Regions from separate parts of the Catenovulum adriaticum genome, predicted to be linked through region 1. Evidence: predicted binding sites of a transcription regulator. Region 1 holds the regulator's gene; each other region holds the start of a gene.
What was found. The regulator LexA, encoded in region 1, represses DNA repair genes until DNA is damaged. The targets are predictions, from matches to a motif close to TACTGTATNNNNATACAGTA.

Region 1 (4,541 bases):
TTTTTTTGTCCACCCAGTTCACGCAAGTAGGTTTTAACCTCCATGACATGCTCGTAGCCTATGTAGACAGGCACTATAGTGACAGGTCTATCTTGGCCTTTAAGCATGTTTTGTATGACCATAGCTAACATGCCTGTTTTGGGTTTTAGTAATCGACCTGTTCTTGAACGGCCAGACTCTGGATAAAATTTTATTGAGTGTCCTTTACTGATTAGCTGAGACAGATACTCTTTAAATACTTCGGAATAGAGTTTATTGCCTCTAAAAGAGCGGCGCATAAAAAACGCTCCAGAGCGCCGGAAGATTCCACCCATTGGCCAAAAGTTAAGATTAACGCCTGCGGCAATATGAGGAGGGACTAAGCCTTGGTGATATATCACATAAGTCAATAATAAATAATCCATATGGCTGCGATGGCAAGGCATATAAATGATTTCATGGCCATCTTGTGCGAGCTTTCTTATTTTTTCACCATTTTTAACTTCAATCCCAGAGTAAAGCTTGTTCCAAATCCAAGTTAAAACAGTATCCCCAATTCTGATCCAACTATCGCGATAATCGGCAGCTATTTCATTTAAATAATTTTTTGCCTGCTCTTTCGCTTTTTCATAAGAGATATTTTTGCTTTTTGCTTCATCGTTAATAGCATCTTTGATCGAAGGGGATGCTAACAGCGAGGTTAATAAATGATCTCTTTGCCAAAGTCTGGGGCCAGCCATCGTTAATTGCTGCCTTTGAAAATGAAAACGAGCGACGCGCAATAACTTATGTGCTATTTCAGGAGAGCTACCATGTTGGTCAACGACAAATCTAAGAGAGAGTGGTTGATTAACGGAAACAAAATTATCTCGTCCTATAAATAACACCGTAAATATTTTACGTAACCAGCTGGGCTTTTTTTGATGGTTGAAAAGCTTTTTTATATTAGAGGTTTCTTTGCCGGGCGAACGTCCCCAACTGATAAAACAAGGGACGAGTTTGGCATCTAAATCGGGTTGCTGCACATGTTGCTGTAATACCGTTTGAATTTGCTCAGTAGCATCAGTTTTCCCCGGCTCTTTAGCTAATACCGGTTGTAGTTTATCTAAACATACGTAACGACGAAAAAGCGTGTCATTCACTTTAACCGGCTTAAACGGGTCAGGTAAATTAGATTTTTTACAAGCTGATTTTAATGCGATTAAATCAGATAGTGAATCATGTTTAATAACATAAAAAATGGGCTGTTTAGTCGAGCCTAATTCTAAATCTAAATCATCTAAAATTACCTTTGAACTCATCAGGAGTTTCATTGGTAGGTTTAGGAGCTGAGCAAAAAATTTTTTATAGTCTGTCATTTAAAGTCATTAAGCTGAATATTTCTTTATATTGTAACATGTTGAGCTGAACACACAGCCATCAATTTTAGCTTGAAGTGATTTTGCACAGCATGTTTTGTAGATTCACAATGGTTTAAGCAATATTCTATTTGCGTTTTTAAAGCACCTGTATATACTAACAGTAATGAGTACTGTATGGATAAACATTAAATGAAAGCTTTAACTGCACGCCAAAGTCAAATACTGCAACTAATAAAAGATAACATTCAAGATACAGGTATGCCACCAACAAGAGCCGAAATTGCGTCTATTTTAGGGTTTAAATCTCCTAATGCAGCCGAAGAGCATTTAAAAGCGTTGGCTAAAAAAGGTGCTATTGAAATAATTGCAGGTACCAGCAGAGGTATTCGTTTAGTACAAGAAGAATCGATAGAAGACGAAGGCTTGCCTTTAATTGGTCAAGTTGCAGCAGGTTCTCCTATCTTAGCTCAAGAGCATGTTGAAGAGCACTATCAAGTTGACCCTCATTTATTTAAACCTAATGCCGATTATTTATTGCGAGTTCAAGGCGATAGTATGATTGAAATTGGCATTATGGATGGAGACTTATTAGCGGTTCATAAAGCCCAAACTGCATTAAATGGGCAAGTTGTTGTGGCTCGAGTTGAAGACGATGTGACGGTGAAGCGATATCAGCAACAAGGAAGTAAAGTTACATTAATTGCTGAAAATAAAGATTTTTCACCAATCGAAGTTGATTTAAAATCGACCCCTTTTGCAATTGAAGGTTTAGCGGTTGGCGTAATAAGAAATACAGATTGGATTTAACTTGTTATTCAAAGCAAGGCTCTTATAGTCGCAGTTGTCTGAATCGCTATATAAAAAAGCTTAATAGGTTTAGTATATTAAGCTTTTTTGACGCTATTATTCGGATTTAATGTAAAATTTCAATTTAACTTAACCCTACCTTAGCGCTAATTTATTCTGCACCGTCTCCTATTTACTTCAGATATTCTGATTTTTATTTATATTAAATAATTGTAAATTTTCAAATCCTTGACTAATTTTTATACATGCATTGTTTGCGCAAGTAAAAAACGACAACGCACTATAAAATTACAATAACAAGGAGAAAGCCGTGAGCCAAAAGTGTAAAGTTTTTATGGCTTTAGTTTCGTTGCTACCATTTACATTAGTTTACGCAGCTGAAACAGCAACACACTCAACGATTAATTTACGAGCAGGGGTAACAGACATCAGTCATCAAGTTTATGACTTGCATATGACTATTTTTTATATCTGTATTGTGATTGGTTTAGTCGTTTTTGGCGCTATGTTCTATGCCATTATATTCCATCGCAAATCCAAAGGTGCAAAAGCAGCTAATTTTCACGAAAGCATAAAAGTGGAAATTGCGTGGACAATCATCCCTATCATTATACTTATTGTAATGGCTATACCCGCGACTAAAACACTGATTGCGATGGAGGATGCAAACGAAGCCGATTTAACGATTGTCGTTACCGGTTCACAGTGGAAATGGCACTATAAATACTTAGATCATGACATTGAGTTTTACAGCTTGCTTGCTACCCCCAACGAACAAATTACTGGTAAGTGGTTAAAAGGTGATACTTACCTTTTAGAAGTAGACAAACCTTTAGTGATCCCAACTAATAAAAAAGTTAGATTTTTAATGACCTCTGATGATGTTATTCACAGTTGGTGGGTACCGGATTTTGCGGTTAAAAAAGATGCGAACCCTGGATTTATTAATGAAGCTTGGACCAATGTTAATGAGCCAGGTATTTATCGCGGTCAGTGCGCAGAACTTTGTGGTAAAGATCATGGTTTTATGCCGGTCGTTGTAAAAGCGTTAGAGCCAACTGAATTCGATCTGTGGATGGAGAAGAAAAAGCAAGAAAAAGCTGCCGCTAAAGCCGAAGAGAAACGTTTGCTTGCAATGAGTATGAGCAAAGAAGAATTAATGGCTGAAGGTGAAAAAGTTTATATGGGGTATTGTGCAGCCTGTCACCAACAAAATGGTATGGGACTACCAGGCGTGTTTCCTTCTTTAGTTGGCAGTCCGGCGGTAACGGGCGATGTAGCTGAACATATAGATGTTGTATTAAATGGCCGAAATGGCACTGCGATGCAAGCATTTAGCAAACAACTTAGCTTGAAACAAATCGCTTCTGTTGTCACATATGAACGTAATGCCTGGGGAATAAACTCTGGAGATTTCGTTCAGCCTAAAGATATTCACCAGTTTATACAAAATCAGTAGGGGATGACAGATGAGCACAATAACTCAAAATAATTCTGCGACCGAACATTCAGAAAACCATGACGATCATGCACATGGTCCTGCTCCAGGCATTAAAAGATGGATCTTTACAACCAATCATAAAGATATAGGTACATTATATTTATGGTTCGCTTTTATTATGTTTCTTGTAGGTGGGGCTATGGCGATGGTCATTCGGGCTGAGCTTTTCCAGCCCGGATTACAAATTGTTGAACCTCACTTTTTTAATCAAATGACCACAGTACATGGTTTAATTATGGTATTTGGTGCGGTTATGCCAGCTTTTACTGGTATGGCAAACTGGATGATCCCTATGATGATAGGGGCACCAGATATGGCTTTACCCAGAATGAATAATCTCAGTTTTTGGATTTTGCCTTTTGCCTTTTTAATTTTACTTTCCAGTTTATTTGTTGAGGGTGGTGGCCCAGCTTTTGGGTGGACATTTTATGCGCCACTTTCTACTACTTATAGCGGTGATAGCACCGCATTATTTGTGTTTGCAATTCATATTATGGGGATTTCATCAATTATGGGGGCGATTAACGTTATCGTAACCATTTTTAATATGAGAGCGCCAGGTATGACATGGATGAAATTACCGCTGTTTGTCTGGACGTGGTTTATTACCGCTTACTTATTAATAGCGGTTATGCCAGTGTTGGCTGGCGCAGTGACTATGGTGTTGACTGATAAATATTTTGGTACGTCGTTTTTTGATGCTGCAGGCGGTGGCGATCCCGTTATGTTCCAGCACATTTTTTGGTTTTTTGGTCACCCTGAAGTCTACATTATGATTTTGCCTGCCTTTGGTATTATTTCAACGATAGTGCCCACGTTTAGCCGTAAATCACTGTTTGGTTACGCGTCTATGGTTTATGCCACAGCTTCAATCGCGTTTTTATCTTTTATTG
Region 2 (4,541 bases), 1.5 Mb from region 1:
ACCTAATAATATTTTAAAAGTTATTCCTTTTATACCTGTAAAAGCAGAATGGGGACGCCGTGAAGTAAACGGAAAAAGCATCGCTTACTCTAGTCGTTTGATGGTTCAGAAAAAAGAACGTGATGGTTCGAATGATGACACTTGGGTTTATTCAGATCATGTCAACTTCTACAAATTATGGTCACAAGTAACAGGTACTCGAGTAGATAGCTATTCTGACGAAATAGATGTATTAACGGATAGCTATGTTGATGGCAACCAGGCTTACATTGTATTAACCAACCTAGAGTTTGAAGATGTAAAAATTAACTTAAACGCCCTTGGTGTCGACGGTAACACTTTAGATTCAATTAGTTATAAAGAGTTAAGCTATACAGCTAATAATGAATCTCAATTCATTGAAGAAACCTTAACGGAGCTGCCAGAAGCGCTAACATTACCTGCAGAAGCCACAACCATTATCCGTTTAGAGTATGCAAACAATATTGAGGTAACCGAATCTAATACTGAAAAACGCTACTACGCAACTACCTACCAACAAGCAATAAATGCTAACCAAGCCATTAACTTTACATTTGACGATGTAAGTGTCAATGCTCAAGGGGAAGCGGTTTTACGCTTAGGATTAGGGCGAGACCATGATAAGTCGCTTTCTCCAGTTGTCGCTGTTAATGGCAATTTAGTATCAGTGCCTTCTGATGTAAAAGGCTACGATCAAAAACAAGGCAAAACAGCAACTGGCCGACCTAACTTTTTTGGCGTGATTGAAATTCCGGTTCCTTATGATCAACTTCAAGCAAGTAACACGGTTACGGTTGAATTTTCAGACACTGGCGGTTTTGTGAGTTCAGCTGTACTTCAAGTATTTTCAACTTCAGTTGAATTAAGCCGTCATTAAAGTTGGCTTTGGAATAGCTTATAAGCTTAAGCCACAACCTAAGCAGCGCATGAGAACAATGCGCTGCTTTTACAAACTCTGCCCGCCCCAAAAAAAGCGAGTGATAAAGAACGATTAATAAAGCTTCTAATTTTTAATAAAATTCAGTGAATAAGATCAACTCATTTATAATTTATACAGAGATGCTTCTGACCACAAAAACTTACTATCAAGTTTCTCATCAGGCATTAAGCAGCGATCTTTTTTACCAAACCATTTATATCGATTTGACGCTAACAAACGATAAAAATAATCACGAATCACCGCGGGTACTACCTTAAACACCGACAATAAATACCAAGCACCAGATAAATCTTTAGTGACTTCAATTGCTGCATGCGTTCTTAAATAACAATGACCTTTTTTTATCAATATGAAAGAATCACATCCAGCGTCTGCTAATTTATACTCTGCCATTAATCTTTGTGCCGCAGGGCTTTGCATAGGCGCAAATACAAATTGATTAGCATAATCGCGCTTAATGATAAAATTAACAGCGCCATGACAAAAATTGCAAACGCCATCAAAAATAATAATATAGTGATTGTCCATAATGCTTACCTAAACCGAGTTTACCTTTGTTTATAATTTAAGCTGGAAAATGTCTTAGCCAAGGCAGAAATAGTTAGATTTAGCAATCTAACTAAGATATTTCTAACACGGCATATGGTTACACTGCAATTTACAGCAGGCTGCTGTATTTGAAAAGCTAACTTATTCAGTTCAATCCAAACTCCGGATGATGCTCAAAGTCATAAAATCGCATTACGCTAACTAACCACAACTCGGGTTAAGGTGTTGTATTCTAACTAATTGAATTGTTTAATCTTACAGCCTTGCATGGTTTTTAACGAGATTTCTTTGCGTGGATAAGGTAAATTAACGCGTCAATAGCTAGCCTCGGCTTTGGTTCCGGCATCGCACTGTCTCCCCCACCCATAGGGTTGTATGCAAAGGAATTTAACACAGTCCCCGAGAAAAAACGCCGTTTGATACATATTGATTAAACCGAGTTGAGGTTAATTAAGTTTATATACAGTCATTTAAATATAGCTATGTATATAAATGGGTTTATAAAAATTCAAAAGCATGATTAAAATTATTTTCTCAATGATATCTCTCAATACAACTTATTAATAAAACTAAATTTAACCTATTGTTTTTAAATAATTTTAAACATAACCCGCTATCTAGCATAGAAAATTATTATTTCAACAAAAACCTTAAAATTGCTTTTTATTTAAACTTTTTTGTATATTAAAGTTGACCTGTATAAAAAACCAGTATACTGTATATCCATACACACAACACTGTATGGATAACTAACAATGAATACCTATATATTGACTGATGCTGTAAGAAATACTCGTTTCTTTTCGACTAACTCGACTAGTGATCTATTTGAAATGCGATTTTGGGCTGGTATTGCAAGGCTACAAGAAGATAACCGCTGGCTTTGTGTTGTCGCACCAAAAAAAATGCCAAGTAAACAGCGTTTAGCGCAAGCTGGTATTCAACTAAACAGAATGTTAGTTATACATCCGCACGCAAATGACAACATTGCCAAAATATCTGAAAAAGCCTTAAAGTTAGGAAAATGCTGTGCTGTGGTAGCTTGGTTTGATGAATTAGAAAAAGCTGAAAGAAACAGCTTAATCGAAACAGCTCAAAGTTCAAATGCAGCTTGTATTATGATTAAACCAACAGGATCTAAGCGTAACTCAACCAATAATACAGTCATAAAAATCGCTTAGTGGCAGCGGGTTTCCCCCGCGTTTTTAAAGCTTTGCATGTTATAAATTAGCCTGATTACATGTTTTCACGCGATGTAAAATCGCTGCTACCTGAACCATCTTAACACCCTTGGGCCTTCGGGCCCTTTTTTATCACATTAATACATGAATAAATCGCGTTACGTGAACCAGACACCATAACCTAGCCCGTAGCAGCGGGTTTACCCCGCGTTTTTAAAGCTTTGCATGTATAAATTAACCTAATTACGTGTTTTCACGCGATATAAAATCGCTGCTACCTGAACCGTCTGTCTTCGGCTTTTGTATAATATTGATACATGAACCAGACACCATAACCTAGCCCGTAGCAGCGGGTTTACCCCGCGTTTTTAAAGCTTTGCATGTATAAATTAACCTGATTACGTGTTTTCACGCGATGTAAAATCGCTGCTACCTGAACCCTCTGTCTTCGGCTTTTGTATAACATTGATATATGAATAAATCACGATTGCTATAAAGTTTACAAAACCCCGAGTTCTGTTAAACGCTCTATTAAGTAACTCTGAGCTGTATATCTATCTGATAATTTTACATCTGGCCGGGCATGTAAAAAAAGTGGCATTGATATGCGCGATTGGGTTTGTCCTGCTCCCGTTGGGTTGATAACTCTATGGGTTGTAGACGGAAAGTAGCCATTTGAAGCTTCTTGTAACATATCGCCAGTATTAATAATTATATAACCAAAATCACTGGGTACATCAAGCCACTCCCCCGTTAAAGTTTTAACTTGTAAGCCTGGCTCATTAGCAGCAGGTAAAACCGTTAATAAATTAATGTCTTCGTGGGCGGCGGCTCTTATTGCACCAATGGTTTGATCTTTTTTAAGAGGGGGATAATGCAAAATACGCAGTAAAGTATTTTCGCTATTTTCAATCATGCTAGATAAGGGCTGAGTATAATGCTTTGAAACAATATTTGGAGATTCCGCTTCAACCCAAGTTAATAATGTTTGTGCTAACCGATTAGCTTTTTGATAATAATCCAGTGTTATTTGCGTTAAGTCTTCCGGACATTGACCCCAAGGGTAATAATGAAAGTATTCTTTTAAATCTTGATATTGTGCGCCTTTGGCAGTTTCAGCTTTGTTAGTTGAAAAAAATCCATCTTGTTTAGGCTGAGTAAATTCAAAATCATATTTATGAGTTGAATCAAAAAATTGCTGCCATTGCAGATATAAATCTTGAACTAAATTTTTTGATAACGGGTGATTTTTAAGCACTCCAAAGCCTGTTTGTTTAAGTGATTCAACAAATCGTTCGGCCGCTTCTGGTCCGTTATAATCAATGGCGGTTAATTCTATCATATCGTGAATTAGCTACGCTGAGTTAAGTTAAAGCAATTAGGTTAAGGTTAATCAAATAGTGGTTGATTAAATACAGTGAAAACCAAGCCATAAAACCCGCAATCACATCATCAATCATAATGCCAAAGCCACCATGCATATTTTTGTCGAACCAACTAATCGGCCAAGGTTTTAAAATATCAAAAAGGCGAAATAAGGCAAAACCTAAAACGATATTTAACCAAGTTGGCGGAAACAAAAAAAGGGCAATTAACAAACCAACTATTTCATCCCAAACAATACCAGGGTGATCATGTACATTTAACGAGCGTGCTGCATAACCACAAATCCAAGGCCCTATTAACATAAAAAATAGGGTGACCGCAAAATAAACTGGGGTCGAAAATAAACTCAAAATTAAAAATAAAGGAATTGCCGCTAACGTGCCAAATGTACCAGGCGCTTTTGGCGCTAAACCTGAGCCAAAACCAAATGCTAAAATATGAACCGGATGAAGACAATTAATAGT
Region 3 (4,541 bases), 710 kb from region 1:
TTGAAATTGGAGTCGCTACCGCGGATGCCAACGGCGATTTCACCCTCGATATTGATGCAGATTTATTAACCGGCGAAGGCATTAGTGAAGGCACCCTAGTCATTGAAGCCAGTGTCGCCGATGCCGCGGGGAACGAAAACGTGGTCGATATTGATGCCGTATTAGATATTACCCCACCGAATTTAACCCTAGAACCGCTGGATGATGTGATCAACTCAGTGCTCACCCAAACCTTAACCGGCAGCACAGTCGCGGGCGCCAGTATTACCATTAAAGCCGGGGTGGTGGGCAATGAATTAGTTGAAATTGGAGTCGCTACCGCGGATGCCAACGGCGATTTCACCCTCGATATTGATGCAGATTTATTAACCGGCGAAGGCATTAGTGAAGGCACCCTGGTTATTGAAGCCAGTGTCGCCGATGCCGCGGGGAACGAAAACGTGGTCGATATTGATGCCGTATTAGATATTACCCCACCGAATTTAACCCTAGAACCACTGGATGATGTGATCAACTCAGTGCTCACCCAAACCTTAACCGGCAGCACAGTCGCGGGCGCCAGTATTACCATTAAAGCCGGGGTGGTGGGCAATGAATTAGTTGAAATTGGAGTCGCTACCGCGGATGCCAACGGCGATTTCACCCTCGATATTGATGCAGATTTATTAACCGGCGAAGGCATTAGTGAAGGCACCCTGGTTATTGAAGCCAGTGTCGCCGATGCCGCGGGGAACGAAAACGTGGTCGATATTGATGCCGTATTAGATATTACCCCACCGAATTTAACCCTAGAACCACTGGCTAGCGTGATTAGCTCGACTTTATCACCGGCATTGACTGGGGTAACTGAAGCGGGCGCGACTGTGAATGTGGCAGTAAAAGCTGGCGGAGTAACAGAAACCACGCTCACCACAACGGCCGATGGCAGTGGCAACTTTAGCTTAGCACTTAATCCAATAGTCTTATCAGGGATTGATGATGGTGCACTGACGTTGGAGGCCAGTGTTTCGGATGCGAATGGTAATATAAATACCACCAGTGTCGGCGCCAATTTAGATATCACAGCGCCAAGCCTTAGTTTAAATCCACTGGCTAGCGTGATTAGCTCGACTTTATCACCGGCATTGACTGGGGTAACTGAAGCGGGCGCGACTGTGAATGTGGCAGTAAAAGCTGGCGGAGTAACAGAAACCACGCTCACCACAACGGCCGATGGCAGTGGCAACTTTAGCTTAACACTTAACCCAACAGTCTTATCAGGGATTGATGATGGTGCACTGACGTTGGAGGCCAGTGTTTCGGATGCGAATGGTAATATAAATACCACCAGTGTCGGCGCCAATTTAGATATCACAGCGCCTATTTTAAATGTCGATGGTTTACTTGATGGGTCATTGACTGGTGTCATTAGTACCGTGCTGTCACCTGCCTTATCTGGTTCAACCGAAGCAAATGCGAATATTACGCTTAGCGTCAATGTGCTTGGTGCTTTATCTGAAGTAACAACTTTACAAGCAGATGCAAACGGCGATTTTTCTATCGATTTAACCGCAGGTTTATTTGAAAACATTACTGATTTAGAAGATGGTGATATTAGTTTACAACTAGCGGTGGAAGATGAAGCCGAGAATAAAACGACTTTAGATATAGGGGCTGATTTAAATATAATACCGCCAACCTTAGAGGTCACGTCAATAGATGTTATTGATCTGGTTGCGCTTAAATCTACAACAATTTCAGGTACCTCAGATGCGGAGGAGGGTACAGAACTTACAGTTTCTGTTGAGTTGCTTAGCGCTTTAACTGTAGAACTAGGCACCGCTTTGGTTCAATCTGATGGTAGCTGGACTATTACAGAGCTCAGTTTATTGGATATTGCTAACATTACAATATCTATGGAGGATGGTGATGGTAATCTCGCCACATTAACTGTAGATGCTGATGATGTTGGTACCGCCGGTCGACCTATGCTGGCTACAAGAGGGTTTGTTGATGACGATTTATTATCAAATGATGAAAGTATTGAAATAAATTATGCTGATGACGCGGGGCAAATCTCAGGTGATGAAGTCACGAGTTTAACACTTAATGATTTATTAGCTGATAATGCTGATGATATTTTAGGCAGTGACAGCGTAAGTTTAAGCGGGCAACAAGATGTAAGTTTAGGGTCAGCCCCAAGTGAATCAGGTTCACCTTCTAGCAGTGCAGATGAGGAAATCATGCGTAGCATGTCAGATAGTAAGTTAGATATTTAAGGTGTGAATCTTTCGTTCAGTTCAAATTATAAACAAAGATAAATGCGCATTCGCTCATCGATTAAGTAAAATAAGCATATAATGTAATTTTAAATTGCATTATATGCTTGGTTTTAATTTATTTAAACACATTCGGTTAACCAACCGAATCTCCTCATTAAGTAATCTTAAATTCTTTTTTTGTTTACTTTTAATCCAGATAAAAATAAATTCAGCCGTTAACTTGGGAACTGTTAGTTTATCCAGTACAATTCGCCAATGAGTTTAATTGCGTATTTATAAAATGGGATCTGGATGGATATTACAAATTTAATTGATGGCTTAAATGACAAGCAACGCGAAGCCGTAGCCGCGCCAGAGCAATCAATGTTGGTATTAGCGGGTGCTGGTAGTGGTAAAACCCGAGTGCTGGTGCAAAGAATCGCGTATTTAATGCAAGTTGAAAATATCTCCCCACATTCTATTTTAGCCGTTACCTTTACCAACAAAGCGGCTGCTGAAATGCGCAACCGAGTTGAAGACTTATTACAAACCTCAGTACAAAGCATGTGGATAGGGACATTCCATGGCCTCGCTCATAGAATGCTGCGTTTGCATTACGCTGATGCTGGTTTACCTGAAGGTTTTCAAATACTAGACTCAGATGACCAGCATAGGTTGATTAAACGTATTGTTAAAGCCATGGAGCTAGATGAAAAAAAGTGGCCACCTAAGCAAGCTATGTGGTACATCAACGGTAAAAAAGATGAAGGTTTGCGCGCCCAACATATAGAAACCTATGGAAATCAACAGGAAGAAGTTTGGAAAAAAGTGTATCAGACTTATCAGCAGACCTGTGATCGCTCTGGTTTAGTTGATTTTGCTGAATTACTCCTGCGAGCTCATGAGTTGTGGTTAAAGCAGCCTCAGCTGTTAAAGCATTACCAAAACCGATTTAAACATATTTTGGTCGATGAGTTTCAAGATACAAATAATATTCAATATGCTTGGTTAAGGTTATTGGCCGATGCTGATAACCATATGATGATAGTGGGTGACGACGATCAATCAATTTATGGCTGGCGCGGCGCAAAAGTTGAAAACCTACAGCGCTTTTTAACCGACTTTCCAGATGCTCACACTATTCGTCTAGAGCAAAATTATCGCTCAACCGGTACTATTCTAAAAGCAGCTAATACCGTTATTAAAAATAATAGTGATCGTTTAGGCAAAAGCTTGTGGACTCAAGCCAGTGATGGTGAAACCATTACCGAGTATGCCGCTTTTAACGAATTAGATGAAGCAAGATTTATTGTTGGACGAATTAAAGATTGGTTTAGCCAAGGTAATAAATTAGCAGAAAGTGCCATTTTGTATCGAAGCAATGCTCAATCTCGGGTATTGGAAGAAGCTTTGCTAATGGAAAAAATTGCTTATCGTATTTACGGCGGCTTGCGCTTTTTTGATCGGCAAGAAATTAAAGACGCACTCGCATATTTAAGAATCATCAATAATCGTCAAGATGACGCCGCATTTGAGCGTATTGTTAATACGCCAACTCGGGGGGTCGGTAATAAATCGCTTGAGCAAATTCGTCAATTTGCTCGTCAGCATTCGGTTACATTGTGGGATGCCGCAACAGAAATGCTCGAGAAACAACTATTAGCAGGGCGAGCGGCCTCAAGTATTAAAGGCTTTGTACAGTTAATTTCGCAAATTGATAATGAGATAGACGATTTACCTTTATATCAACAAGCAGACGCAGCGATTAAAAAATCAGGATTGTTACAAATGTATCAATCTGATAAAGGTGAAAAAGCGCAAGCTAAAGTTGAAAATATTGAAGAGTTAATCACGGCTTGTCGGCAATTTGATAATACTGAACCGGAGTTAACCGATTTAAGTGCATTTTTATCACACGCGGCACTAGAGTCTGGAGAAAACCAAGCGGATAAACATCAAGATGCGGTTCAGCTAATGACATTACATACAGCGAAAGGGTTAGAGTTTCCATTGGTATTTATGGCGGGTGTTGAAGAAGGTATGTTTCCAAGCTTGCAAACCACAGAAGAATCAGGTCGAATGGAAGAAGAGCGTCGGCTTTGTTATGTGGGTATGACGCGCGCAAAGCAAAAATTATATATTACGCACGCTGAAACTCGACGTATTTACGGGAAGGATCAATATCACTCTCCGAGTCGTTTTTTGCAAGAGATTCCAGCTGATTGCATTGAAGAAGTTCGTTTAAATAATCAGGTGTCTCGGCCTAGTTCAGCCGGCCGTTTTAGTCAAACAGTAAAGACT
Region 4 (4,541 bases), 1.3 Mb from region 1:
GGAGCAGGGCGTTGCCAAGGCGTCTTTATTGTTGTAAAAAATATCCAAAAAAGCCAGATTAATAAGGGCTCTATTAAAATAAACTATTTATCAATCTGACTTTTTGTGAGTTGATTATAAAATAAGTTATGAAAAAACAGTTAGCTAACCAGTAACTCTTTTGCGCTTTTTAAGGTGTTTTCGCTAATCGCATCACCACCCAATAAACGAGCTAGTTCATATACTCTTTGTTCTTGATCTAGTTTTATCATACTGGTTGTCGTTGAATTACCATCGTTTTGCTTAGTCACCTGCATTTGTTGATGTCCACAAGCTGCAACTTGAGGTAAATGGGTAACACAAATCACTTGTGTAGATTTGCCTATTTTTCTTAGCATTTGTCCAACAATAGCAGCAGTTGGCCCACTAATTCCAACATCTACTTCATCAAATATAAGTGTTGGTACTGAGCTTTTAGCTGATGTTAAAACTTGCAACGCTAAACTAATTCGAGATAATTCACCACCAGATGCGACTTTATGCATAGCTTGTAGCGGCTGCCCTGGGTTGGCACTCACTAGAAACTCAATATCATCTGAACCGAATTTTGAAGGCGACGAATTGCTTGTTAATTTGATTGAAAATTGCCCTTTTTGCATATTGAGTGTTTGCATGCTTTGGGTTATTTCTTTTGCTAGTGCTTTTGCCGCTTTTGCACGGCTATCACTCAAGGCTTTGGCTGCCGTTAAGTAGTATTCTTGAGCTTCTTTTACTTGGGCTTTTAATTGTTCATTTTGCTCATCTGATTGTTTTATTTGAGCTAGTTCTTTTGCTAGCGTTTGGTGTTCTACATAAAGAGACTCTGCAGGCACTTTATGTTTTCTGGCAAGTTCGAGAGCTGTTGCCATTCGCTCTTCAACTAACTGTAAACGCTCAGGATCAGGTTCCTGGCTATCAATATAATCACGCAATTCATAGCTGGCTTCTTGTAACTGAATATCGGCTTGATTAATCATTTCAATTAAGTTTTCAAGTGCTGGATCATACTTGGACAGGTCGGATAATTTATTTTGAATAAACTGGACCATACCGACAATGGTTTGTTCATCGTTTTCATACAATAAGCTGTAGCATTGTTGACTATCGGTAACTAAAGATACTGAATTTGATAAACGTTTGTGCTCTAACTCTATTTGTTCAAATTCACCTTCAGCTAAATCAAAGTCATCTAACTCATTTACTTGGTATTCTAATAATTGGTAACGAGCATCTCGGTTTGCTTGTTCTTTTTCTAATTGTTTAAGCTCGTTTTTTAATTTGTGCCAACCTTGATACGCCATAGTTGTCTGTGCAAGCAAATGTTTATGATCGGCAAACTGATCAAGTAGTGTAAGCTGATTATCAGCTTTTAATAATAATTGATGTGCATGTTGACCATGAATGTTAACTAAATAAGGGGCAAGTGATTTTAGTAATTGGGCTGGTACAGGTGCGCCGTTTATATAAGCTCTCGAACGGCCTTCGGCAGTAATTACCCGGCGGATCATGCAGTCGGTTTGATCAGGATTTAATAAATCTTGTGCTTCGAGCCATTGCATAGCTTCTGGTATCTGACTAACATTAAAAGTGGCGCTAATTTCGGTTTTATCGGCATTAGGGCGCACCATACTGGTTTCGGCTCGACTGCCCAAACACAAACTTAGTGCATCAATTGAGATAGATTTTCCAGCACCGGTTTCACCGGTAATAGTGGTCATACCCGGATCAATTTCAATATCCAAGCCATCAACAATTGCAAAGTCTTTAATATATAAATGAGTTAACATTATTCATCCCCTAAATGCACTTCAAAAAGCACTGTATAAATACTGTATGACTATTAAAGCTCATATGTACTGTATAGTCAAACAGTGTTTTGTTATTTTTATAGGAAAATGTCTGTCAACGTCATACTTGAATTAAAGATTGTTATAAATAACTTAATTAGCCCGTAACCTTTGTTTTATCGCTATTGTTAAAAAAGATAAAGTCATTAATTTTAAGCCATTGATTTTTCTAATAAGGCGACCGCTTGGTAATTTGTTTTGGGATATAAGTGTGTATAGGTAACTTGGCCCGTGTCCAATGGCATGCCTCTGTGCCAGCCTAAATGCTGATAAAACTGTTCAGCCTGACTATTAACCGCAGTTGAAAGGTAAATTTTATGAATACCATTTTGATTTAACCATTGAGTTGCTTTATTTAATAAAGCTTTGCCAATGCCTTGACGCTGGTATGTTTGTTCAACAAAAAGAGCCCATATGGTACTTTCTTTTTTTGAGCTAATCACATATCCGCATACCGTATTATTGTGGATGTGAACCCATCCTTTACCATATTTAGTTAAATATTGCTGATAACAAATAAGTGGAATAGGTTTGGCATTATCAATAGGGTTATCCGAGGGCTGCTGGCGAATACGAACAAACTCGGGAATGTCAGACAATAAAGCTTCTCTGATCATAACTAAAAAGGCTTAATTTGAGATAGTTCGAGTTTAATCTGCTTTTAAAAAAAGATACAGCACTAATTTGAATTAAGTTCGAATCTGCTTAATTAATGTTAGTTTGATTATTGTCTTTAATTTCATTCACTTGTTTGGATTGCTTTGTTTCTATTGTCTCGCTATTTTTTTGGGGGGAGTCAAGGTCGGCTGAAGTTTCCAGCTTAGCGTTATCAGGCTCAACAGGTGCGTATTCGGTGTTATTATTTGGCCCATAAAACCAAACTAAAGAATCGTAATAACGACGAATGTTCTCAACATAAGTAACAGCTTCTTGGCCTCTGGCGTAGCCATATCTTGTCTTTTTATAATATTTTTTCTTTTGAAGCAGAGGCAAATAACGTTTCACTTGGTGCCATTTATCTGGGTTTGCGCCTTGTTGCTGTGCAATTCGTCTTGCATCTTCTAAGTGGCCTAGACCAATATTATAAGAAGCGAGCGCAAACCAAGTGCGATCAGGTTCGCTGATACGTTCAGGAATGCGATTATGCAACGAAGATAAATAACGGGCCCCACCTCTGATATTTTGCTCGGCATCTAGCCGGCTTTTTACGCCCATTTGTTTAGCGGTTGGTAAAGTCAGCATCATAATTCCACGTACTCCAGTGGGAGATTTTGCTCGTGGATTCCAGTGACTTTCCTGATAACTTTGTGCGGCTAGTAAACGCCAGTCTAATTCGTAGCGCTGTGCATACTCGGTAAACCAAGCCTGATATTTAGGTAAGACGATTTCTATGGCTTTAATAAAGCTTCGGGTATCTACATAATCAAACAGTTTAACATGGCCAAAATACTTATCTTCTAAATGTGAAAACTCACCATTTTGACGAATTGAACCAAAAAAATCGATTAACAGTGCATACAAACTGTCATCTTGCTTTTTGGCAAAAGCCCACGCAAGCTGATGATCGTCTGAAACCGTAAACCCAATACTCAAATTTGGATAAATACGGCGGTTGATGGCTAACAAATTAGAGTCGACTATGGTGTAATCTATTTCATCATTCAGCACAGCTTTAATTAATTCTTCAGGATCTTGTTCATTCGTGGTTTGCCAGTCTACCTCACTTAAATTAAGTTGATTTAAGGTTTCTTGGTGGCTGCTTTTATCGGTAATAACTAAGGTGCCTTTTACATCCGACCAATCACGCGGACGCTCATTGCCTTGTTTAAAGACTAATTTTTCACTAATTTTTTGATAGCTCGGAGAAAAACGAAACTGTTTAGAACGCTCTGGCGTAACGGTTAAACTTGCGGCTAAAAAATCAACTTGGTCGGATTCTAATAAATTAAATAACTCAGCTAAATCATAAACGGGTACAACTTCTAATTCGACATTTAAATAACGAGCAAACTTTTCGGCCAGTTCATATTCAAATCCGGCAGGGCCATCGGCAGTTAAATAGTAGCTGGTTGCGCCATAAATGGTGCCGACTCTAATTTTTTTTTCTTCACCAATTTGCTCTGCCTGAGATTTTGCCGTTTCATCCTGACAGCCAAACAAGCAAAGCATTAAAGCTAAGCTACTGATAATGTTTATTATTATTTTGTTTTTTAAAATGCAGTTTACAGACATTGAAGAAAATTGCTGAGTATAATGGTTACTTAGATTAGCTGAATAACCCCTTTGTGGTCAATTGTTGCTGTCAGGCAATGGTAAATTTGTTTAATTTCACTATAATATGCGCCTTTAATCCTATCTTCTTAGTATTTCAGGTGAATCTGCTTATGGAAATCTTGCGTGGCGCTCCCGCACTTTCTGATTTTCGCGTTAATAAACTGCTAGCCAGTTGCGCAAAAATGAATCTAGCTGTTAGTGGCATTTATGCCGAATATATGCACTTTGTTGATTTATCAGCACAGCTATCGGACGACGAACTCACTAAATTGTCTAAATTGCTTCAATACGGTCCAACCATTGAAGAGCATGAACCAAAAGGGCAACTCATTTTAGTGACGCCACGACCAGGTACGATTTCACCTTGGTCTTCAAAAGCAACTGACATTGCACACAATTGTG

Region 2: OLW01_RS06150 (SulA-like leucine-rich domain-containing protein) is a predicted target of LexA. The motif match lies at 2,204-2,223, and genes of this name have one in related genera.
Region 3: uvrD (DNA helicase II) is a predicted target of LexA. The motif match lies at 2,487-2,506, and genes of this name have one in related genera.
Region 4: recN (DNA repair protein RecN) is a predicted target of LexA. The motif match lies at 1,873-1,892, and genes of this name have one in related genera.

The regions. Positions count from the first base shown of each region.
Region 1 is NZ_CP109965.1:2,827,411-2,831,951, reverse strand. It holds gene plsB (glycerol-3-phosphate 1-O-acyltransferase PlsB) at 1-1,337, opposite strand, end outside; gene lexA (transcriptional repressor LexA) at 1,530-2,147, shown strand; gene coxB (cytochrome c oxidase subunit II) at 2,458-3,606, shown strand; gene ctaD (cytochrome c oxidase subunit I) at 3,617-4,541, shown strand, end outside.
Region 2 is NZ_CP109965.1:1,357,790-1,362,330, reverse strand. It holds gene OLW01_RS06160 (hypothetical protein) at 1-898, shown strand, start outside; gene OLW01_RS06155 (thiol-disulfide oxidoreductase DCC family protein) at 1,064-1,489, opposite strand; gene OLW01_RS06150 (SulA-like leucine-rich domain-containing protein) at 2,266-2,691, shown strand; gene OLW01_RS06145 (2OG-Fe(II) oxygenase family protein) at 3,191-4,030, opposite strand; gene OLW01_RS06140 (phosphatidylglycerophosphatase A family protein) at 4,056-4,541, opposite strand, start outside.
Region 3 is NZ_CP109965.1:339,974-344,514, forward strand. It holds gene OLW01_RS01425 (Ig-like domain-containing protein) at 1-2,258, shown strand, start outside; gene uvrD (DNA helicase II) at 2,553-4,541, shown strand, end outside.
Region 4 is NZ_CP109965.1:1,554,501-1,559,041, reverse strand. It holds gene recN (DNA repair protein RecN) at 141-1,805, opposite strand; gene OLW01_RS06925 (GNAT family N-acetyltransferase) at 2,018-2,482, opposite strand; gene mltF (membrane-bound lytic murein transglycosylase MltF) at 2,571-4,097, opposite strand; gene purL (phosphoribosylformylglycinamidine synthase) at 4,250-4,541, shown strand, end outside.